2 regions of the Thalassobacillus sp. C254 genome follow, and region 1 is predicted to be linked to the other one. Evidence: riboswitches for the same ligand, from Rfam matches in the RefSeq annotation. Region 1 holds a riboswitch; the other holds the start of a gene.
What was found. A riboswitch is a leader RNA that binds a small molecule or an ion and turns the genes downstream of it on or off. The one in region 1 is predicted to bind magnesium.

Region 1 (4,187 bases):
GAATGTCTGACGGAAACGGTATTAAAAAACTGACTCAATAACGATGTATCTTTGAGTCAGTTTCTTCGTTCTCAATATAATGTAGTCAGTGTAACGGTGACTATGCCATCAAAAAGAAAAATCTTCCCTTCCTTTTAAAAAGCGGGACATAGACATGTACCTTATCTATGTCCCGCTCCTTTTGCTTTACAAATACATGAGTAAAGAAGTTGCAATAGTAAAGTAAATAAGCAAGCCTAAAATATCGTTGACCGTCGTAACAAAAGGTCCTGAGGCAATGGCAGGATCTAATTTCAGTTTGTTAATAATAAGGGGAAACAAAGCTCCAGTGACGGTAGCAATACTTAAAGATAAAAAGATGGATACGGCTACGACACCCGCTAAAACCAAATTCCCGTACAGTATGGTAATCAACCCGACAAGGACAATAGCACACGATAAACCTATTAATACTCCCGTAGAAAATTCTCTTCGGATGGTCTGCCATAGTCCTTTCTTTTCAAAGGATCCTGTAGCAAGGCTTCGAACAACAACAGCAAGTGACTGTGTTCCCGTGTTTCCAGCAGAGTCCATAATGAGTGGAATAAATGCTGCCAGAATAACAATCTCTTCTAACGTTCCTTCAAACTGATCAATCACACCTGCCGTAATCATCCCAAAAACATCAACAAAATAATCCAGGGTGCCCTTTTTTTGCTGCTTCAAAAGCAGAGAGATTGACATCAGTTGCTCCTCTCGTGGCGGAGATTTCACCGATGTCTTCTGTGACTTCTTCCTCGATAATGTCGATCACATCATCGACTGTCACAATACCAACCAGGCACCATCGTCAGTTACGACAGGAGCTGCAAGCAAGTCGTACCTTTGGATAAGCCGCGCTACTTCCTCCTGGTCAGTGGTGACTTTCGTTGAAACGACCCTTGTTCCCATAATATTCTCCACTTTTTCCTCTGTAGGAGAGACAATAAGGTCTCGCAAAGACACTACGCCAACCAGCTGATCTTCCTGATTGGTAACATATAAATAGTATACCGTCTCTGCATCTGGCCCTTCCTTTCGTAAAAACTCAATAACATCGCTTACTCGATTATCGGCTTTTACCGCCAGAAACTCTTTTGTCATGATAGCTCCAGCGGTTTCTTCAGGGTAAGAAAGAAGCTCTTTGGCGTCAGCTGCTTCTTCCTTATCCATTGCAGTTAAGATAGACAAGCGCTTTTCTTCAGGCAGTTCTCCAAGAAAGTCGGCAACATCATCTGAATACATGTCGTTCAGCATATCAGCGATGTAATTATCATCTAATTCGCGACTCACCCATTCCTGTTCAACAAACTCCATCCCCTGAAATATTTCGGCAAACTCTTGAGGATGTAGATAAGCATATAGTCGTTTTCTTTCTGTCTGATTTAATGTGTGAAAGATACTTAACTGGTCTGTTGGATGAAGCTCCAAAAATTGATCCCGAAATTGAGCTTCATCTTCTTTTTGTAACAAGTCAATCACATGTTCTGCGTATTCTTGACGAGAACGTGAATCAAGCTTTTTCATGCCATGCCCCCTAACTTCTTTTTTACTCCCTGACCAACCAGCGAAATGAAAAAAAGTACTTTGTATTTTTATTGTTCCTTCCCTACTCGACCTCTAAACTATCACTTTCTTTCATTACTAACCTCCTTTTCTTAGAATAAAAAAACGTCCTCCACAAAAAGAGGACGCTAAGTGCGCACGATACAACATGATCAGACCCTCCATTCGTAGAGCTTTAGCACTGTGCGGCATAGGATTATCATCCAGCTGCATTAGAAAGGGCCTTATGTCGACCGTTCCAGTTGACCCATTGGCGTCTTTGGACGTTTTTGGGCAGCAGCATATCTCCAGCACAGGAGCCTCACCTAACGAGGTTTATTTTGTTTTTGGAAATACCTTATGTGTCATATGCAGTGTAATAAAAAAGACAAAATGATGTCAACCTGTATTTTGAATATTGATTCTTTTAATTATTTTTTCCTATTCGTTTCGAATAAATAAACGTTTCAGGTAACCAGATTCAATTTCCTACTCCCTCTTACACTTAATAAAACAGCTAAAAGCAGAGCCGGCAACAGTAATTCATAATAGCTGATCATTCCCTCCTGATACGGCGCTAACAGAATGGAGATTATAAGCAAAAGAGCTACAACGATCGCTGACGATTTTACTAAAAGACCTACTATTAAAGTCGCCCCTACAATAATTTCAATAATTCCGGTCAAGTTTCCTAAAAACACAGGAATGCCTGCTTCTTCAAAGGTTTGATTGGCCTGGGAAATATCGGTCACTTTAATTATTCCATGAAGAGCTATAAATCCCCCAAGCAATATACGCAGCAAAAAAGGATCCATTCTGTCCCTTGTTCAATCAGTCTTTTCATTTTTGGTCCCCCATTTCTCTACGTCCTATTCTAATAAACAAGACAGCTATAAAGGGAGGTGTTTCATTGAAAAATTTGTGACATATTCCTTAATACTTTTTATTGCTTTAAACATATGCACCTTTACTTCCTGTATTTCCCTCACACCCTCTAACATTCTTCTTTTTCTGTTGAGAATGTTGTGTAATCACTCGAAGCATTTTTACAAAGTCATAATAGATAACTACAAAGCAATAGGGAAGAAAATAAGTAAGCAGGGTTTTATAAATATTCCAGCCGTTTTTATACAGGAGTTTCCCTGCCATAAGAGCAGCTATTTCTGCCGTCGCAGACAAAAGTGTAAACAATGTGATCCATATCATCCTAGGCCATGCCCTTTTTTGCGCGCAATATATCATGAAACTGGCCACTACTGGAAAATAACCAAGGTTCAACGGATAAATCGTACGATACTGTTTTTCTTTAATTCGTGGCTTTAAGAGCCAGTACCGAGTTCCTTTTGTGTTGATCACAAAAGCAATCAATACACATAAGGGGATGGTAGTGGTCACCAGGTACTTGTCTTTCTGATAAAGGTAGCCACCAAACACCCAAGGAAGCAGAAAACCAAATAGTATGTTAACTGCCATATTATCATCACCTCTCTTCTCATGATTTACCAATGAAAAAGAGACGATGTATTCTTATGAGAATATCAATTTAGAATTTTTTTATTATCCTTTGTATTTCTTGTAATACGTCTGATTAATTGAGCAGCTTCCCCGCCCCCCAGGATAAACACTTTCTCTCCATAAATTATTTTTCCTTAACTCAAAAAAGATGTTGACTGTCATTTAGAGATGATGTACCTTAAACATTGTGTTCAAAAGAGAATATCTTCGTTAGGTGAGGCTCCTGTGTTGGAGATATGCTGCTGCCCAGAAATGTCCAAAGACGCCAATGGGTTGAACAGAGGTCATCGAGATAAGGTGGCATCTAATGCAGTTGGATGAATCCTATCCGCACAGTGTCAAAGCTCTACGAATGGAGAAAACAGATGACCGTGCTTCTTTTGAAAGAAACCAGCGAGCTTCTTTGTGTTGACAAAAACACCTTCATTCGTGAAGGTGTTTTTTATGCACTGTTAGGAAATTTTATCAAAGAAAGGATGGTGGTGGATGAAATGGAAGATCCTTCATCGAGTTGTATCATAAATCATTTGACAATAAATCGAAGACAGACATGGTTACGCGCACACTGCCACCTTTCATATGTCAAACAAAGGTGGCCATGAACTACATACTTAGGAGGTAATTTTCATGGCTCGTACAGAATCAGATCTACAAGCTCAAAAAGAAATGACTCTTTTTCATGAAGCAGAAAGGAAAAAGAGTAATATATTAGTAAACGGAAGCATGTTGCAGATTTGGAAATCAAGACTCCCTTATTTAATTATTACGTTGATTGGCGGTATGACAGCGGGCGCCGTTATCGGGGCATTTGAGGATGCCTTAGAAGCTGTTGTACTGCTCGCCATCTTTATTCCTGTCATCATGGATATGGGCGGGAATGCAGGCACACAATCCTCCACGATTTTCACCCGAGCTTTTGTGTTGGGACAAATTGACTTTAAAAAATATCGCAAACATCTGGCAAAAGAAACGTTAGTGGGTGCTTCCATGGGGGCTCTCTTAGGGACGGCAGCATTCTTCATCGCCATGCTGTGGCAAGGAATACCTGAATTAGGATTAGTGGTAGGATTATCTTTATTCTTTACCGTGACAATTGCGACGGCCTTAGG
Region 2 (4,187 bases), on a different contig from region 1:
GTTTTCTTTTCCTGGTCCTGGGGAAATAACACTACAGATTGCTTTCCTTGGAGGGACTAAAAGTGGAAAAAATGTACATTAATGGTAACTTTGTAGAAAGTAAAACCCATGAATATATTGATGTAGAAAATCCGGCCACTGAAGAAATTTTGGGAAGGTTCCTAACGGAAACGAATATGATGTGGAAGAAGCTGTTAAGGCGGCGTCTCGGGCACAAAGAGAGTGGGGAAAACGCCCGGCAATAGAAAGGGGGAAGTACTTACTTTTTATTGCTGACAGGCTTGAAGAAAGAAAAGAGGAGTTTGCTCAGCTCCTCACTAAGGAACAAGGAAAAACACTGCCACTTGCCCGCGATGAAATGGATATTACAATTGAATACTTCCGGTACATGGCCGGATGGGCTAGACGATACGAAGGTGATGTCATTAATAGTGACCGCCAAAATGAAAATATTATTTTGTTAAAGAAACCAATTGGAGTGGTTGCAGGAGTCGTACCGTGGAATTTCCCGATGTTTGTGTTGGCAAGAAAGGTTGCTCCTGCCTTGATAACCGGGTGTTCCATTATCATTAAGCCGAGTCAGCAAACCCCGTTAACCGCTGTTAAATTTTCAGAGGTTATTCATGAATCAGAGCTGCCTCCAGGGATCTTTCAATTAGTTACTGGAACCGGTTCTTCTGTTGGCACTCCTCTGGCTTCACACAAGAAAGTAAGCATGATTTCTTTAACAGGCAGTACTCCAGCTGGTTCAAAAGTAATGGAGGCTGCCGCGCGGAACGTAACAAAAGTAAATCTCGAGCTTGGGGGAAAAGCTCCAGCTATCGTCAGTAAGTATGCTGACCTGGATCTTGCTGCAGAAAAAATAATTGAATCACGCATTATTAACTCCGGACAAGTGTGCACGAATGCTGAGCGAGTTTATGTGCAGGAAGAAGTAGCAGATGAATTTATTGATAAAATTGTAACAAAAGCAAAGGAAATACGTTACGGGAATCCCCTGGTTAAGGAAGACATCGAAATGGGGCCGCTTGTAAGTAAGAATCAGCTGGATTCTGTTTCGGAAGCTGTGGAAAAAGCAAAAGCAGCCGGTGCTAAAGTGCTGGCAGGCGGACAGAGAGCAGACACAGAAAAGGGTTATTTCTTTGAACCAACGATATTAACCAATGTAGGCCAAGAAATGGATATCATGCAGGAAGAAATTTTTGGTCCGGTTCTTCCTATTACGACGTATCATTCTTTTTCAGAAGCTATCGTCATGGCAAATGATTCAGAATACGGCCTTTCATCTTCTATCTTTACAGAAAATTATCATGAAGTGATGCAGGGTGTTAATGAATTGGAATTTGGTGAAGTCTTTGTGAATCGGGAGAATTTTGAAGCGTTGCAAGGATTTCATGCTGGCTGGAGAAAATCAGGAATAGGCGGAGCTGATGGAAAACGTGGATTAGAAGAATTTCTTATTACTACCGTAGCGTATATGGAATACGAACGATAAGTAAACGATCAAGAAAAAGACATCTAGCGAAAGAGAATCTTTGCAAATTGCAGAAAATGCATTGACAGGTTTCTGAAATCAGCGTATATTCATGTTTGTGTTGGAAAAACGTAATATTTCTCGTTAGGTGAGGCTCCTGTACGGAGAGACGCTGCTGCCCAAAAATGTCCAAAGACGCCAATGGGTCAACAGGAACCATCGATATAAGGTGGTTTTTAATGCAGCTGGCATAGCCTATGCCGTACAGTGCTAAAGCTCTACGAATGGGTAGCATGTTCTGTTTTGAGCATCTTTGTGCTGATTTAATAAGCGCTCTCCATTTGTGGAGGGCGCTTTTTTTACTCAGTTAAAGAAGACGTTTCAGAAAAATTTTAGGAGGTGAGGGAATTTTATGGACAGCAGTCCGGATTCCAGTTTTAGGTGCAGTGTAGTATATAAGGCTTTTAAGTCAGTGCGAGGATCGATTCCCTCATTTTGGATACTTTTAAAAACAAAGTAAATTAATGAATCAGGGACTCTATCCTCTTTTAAGAAGGAGGGAGAGCAATGGTTAAGTTAAATGATCATACCAGAGAAGAGTATATGAATAATATACTCGATATTTTGGAAAACAAAGCCATTGAGCAATTTAGAAATGCTTTTTTAGAGCTTCATCCAGCTGATCAGGTGGATCTTTTCAGCCGCCTGGATCAAGAAAAAAGAGCTCGTGTCTATGAATACCTAAGCCCCGAAGAATTTGCAGCTATCTTTGAAGGGCTGGAAGTAAATGATCAAAAAGAGATCGCCCTGGAGCTGGATAAAGAATATGCTGCAGAGATGTTTAACAACATGTACGCAGATGATGTAGCAGATTTTCTCGGTGAACTGCAGGAGGATAAAGTATCTGCTATATTAAAAGCAATGGATAAAGAGGATGCCCAGGATGTTAAAGAGCTTATGGCTTATGAGGAAGGTACAGCCGGGGCCATTATGACCAAAGAGTTTATCTCTATTAAGGCTACTGATACAGTGGCAGATGTGATCGAATTACTACGAAGAGAAGGACCCGATGCAGAAACAGTTTACTACTTATATGTAACTGACGAGTATAATAAATTGGCAGGTGTTGTTTCTCTTCGTGATCTGATTATTGCAGCAACGGATGAACCGATTATAAATATCATCAGTACGCGAGTGGTCTCAGTGCATGAGAACACTGATCAGGAAGAGGTGGCCAACCTTATCCAGAAATATGACTTCCTGGCAGCACCAGTGGTAACAAGTACAAATGAACTTGTGGGGATTGTAACTGTTGATGATGTTATTGATGTTATTGAAGAAGAAGCAACCGAAGATCTTGGGGAATTCTCTGCTTCAAGAGGGGCAACAGACGTAAATGTTACAGCTTTCGAAGCAGCTAAAAAGAGGTCACCCTGGATTATTCTGCTGATGTTTTTTGGTATGATAACTGCTGGAGTGATTGGCCAGTTTGAGGAAACATTAGAAGCAATTGTAATACTATCGGCTTTTATCCCGTTAATTATGGATTCAGCTGGTAATACGGGAACTCAATCACTAGCCGTTGTGGTCCGTGGTCTTGCGACAGGTTCTTTAGAGAAGAAGGGTCTTTTTAAAATCCTTCGAAGAGAGCTTGGCACTGATGATGATTGGTTTAGCATGTGCGATCGTACTCATGGGCTTGATCCCTATTTTATATGATGGCAACATCTTATTAGCCTTTATAGTCGGAACTTCTATTTTCCTTTCTTTAACCATATCTACAGTTATAGGGGCAACGGTTCCATTGATTATTAATAAATTAAAGCTTGATCCTGCTATCGCTTCTGGTCCTTTCATTACAACAGTAAATGATATACTTGGACTGCTGATTTACTTCAGCATAGCAACTTCTCTTCTTCAGTATTTATAAATATGGCTACGAATTGTGAAAAGCGTGAGCCGGAGATTCTTACAATGAATCTCCGGCTTTTTTCATTCCAAACATGCAAAAAAACGTAAATGCTGGATAGATTTATTGGTTTTTGTGTAAAAATGGCTAATAGTTCAAAATCTTTATTTACAAAGGGTTTTTTTGTCAAGTAGAATGAGAGTAAGAGTAAAGGGGGCGATTCTTTTGTTCGTAAGGAATCAATTTTCAAACGAAGGCATGGAAAGTTGGAAAATTGCTGTTCAGGAAGCTGTCAATAACGTTGTGGCTGAGTCATTGCTTCTTGCTCCTGACCAACGCACGGAGATCCAGCTGTTAGACATCATGAAAAAGCATTGGAGAGATAAGGTTTCTCCTCTGTGGTTTACTAGTGATACCCTTTACTATTTATGGCTCATCCATGCTGCGAACCACCTCCTTCCTCGCATTGAAAATGAAGATGGTTACCTGGCCGGATATGTACAATATAAAGAGTTTCCGAGAGCTCTTTCTACGAAACATTTGACAGTGCCTCTTGTACGAGAGCAGCGGCTGCTGAAAGGGTATTTGTTTGAAAAAGAGGCCAAGGTTAAAATTCAGATTGCAGAGGCAGTTTCGGAAATGATGATACACAGCGAGTCCTCTTCTCCTAGTCATATTGCTATTTTTAGTATAGAAGCGGGAAAGTGGTCAATTTATAGAATGAATAAAAGAAAAGTATATTAAAAGCCTGCTCATTCGTTTAGAGAGCAGGCTTTTTATAGTTGCTTAGCAGACAATATAGAG

Region 2: linked by a shared signal. The riboswitch ahead of mgtE (magnesium transporter) and the one ahead of JCM19033_RS27225 (magnesium transporter) in region 1 are both predicted to bind magnesium.

Annotation. Positions count from the first base shown of each region.
Region 1 covers NZ_BAXQ01000003.1:276,685-280,871, forward strand. Annotated here, with positions in the region: gene JCM19033_RS27215 (magnesium transporter) at 187-705, opposite strand; gene JCM19033_RS27220 (hypothetical protein) at 665-808, opposite strand; gene JCM19033_RS27225 (magnesium transporter) at 805-1,545, opposite strand; M-box (ykoK) riboswitch at 1,737-1,904, opposite strand; gene JCM19033_RS05975 (DoxX family protein) at 2,031-2,378, opposite strand; gene JCM19033_RS05980 (hypothetical protein) at 2,515-3,036, opposite strand; M-box (ykoK) riboswitch at 3,278-3,442, shown strand; gene JCM19033_RS05990 (magnesium transporter) at 3,706-4,187, shown strand, end outside.
Region 2 covers NZ_BAXQ01000001.1:222,501-226,687, reverse strand. Annotated here, with positions in the region: gene JCM19033_RS26975 (hypothetical protein) at 63-245, shown strand; gene aldA (aldehyde dehydrogenase) at 182-1,495, shown strand; M-box (ykoK) riboswitch at 1,608-1,770, shown strand; partial or broken gene mgtE (magnesium transporter) at 2,042-3,404, shown strand; gene JCM19033_RS01285 (hypothetical protein) at 3,609-4,127, shown strand; gene JCM19033_RS01280 (MBL fold metallo-hydrolase) at 4,144-4,187, opposite strand, start outside.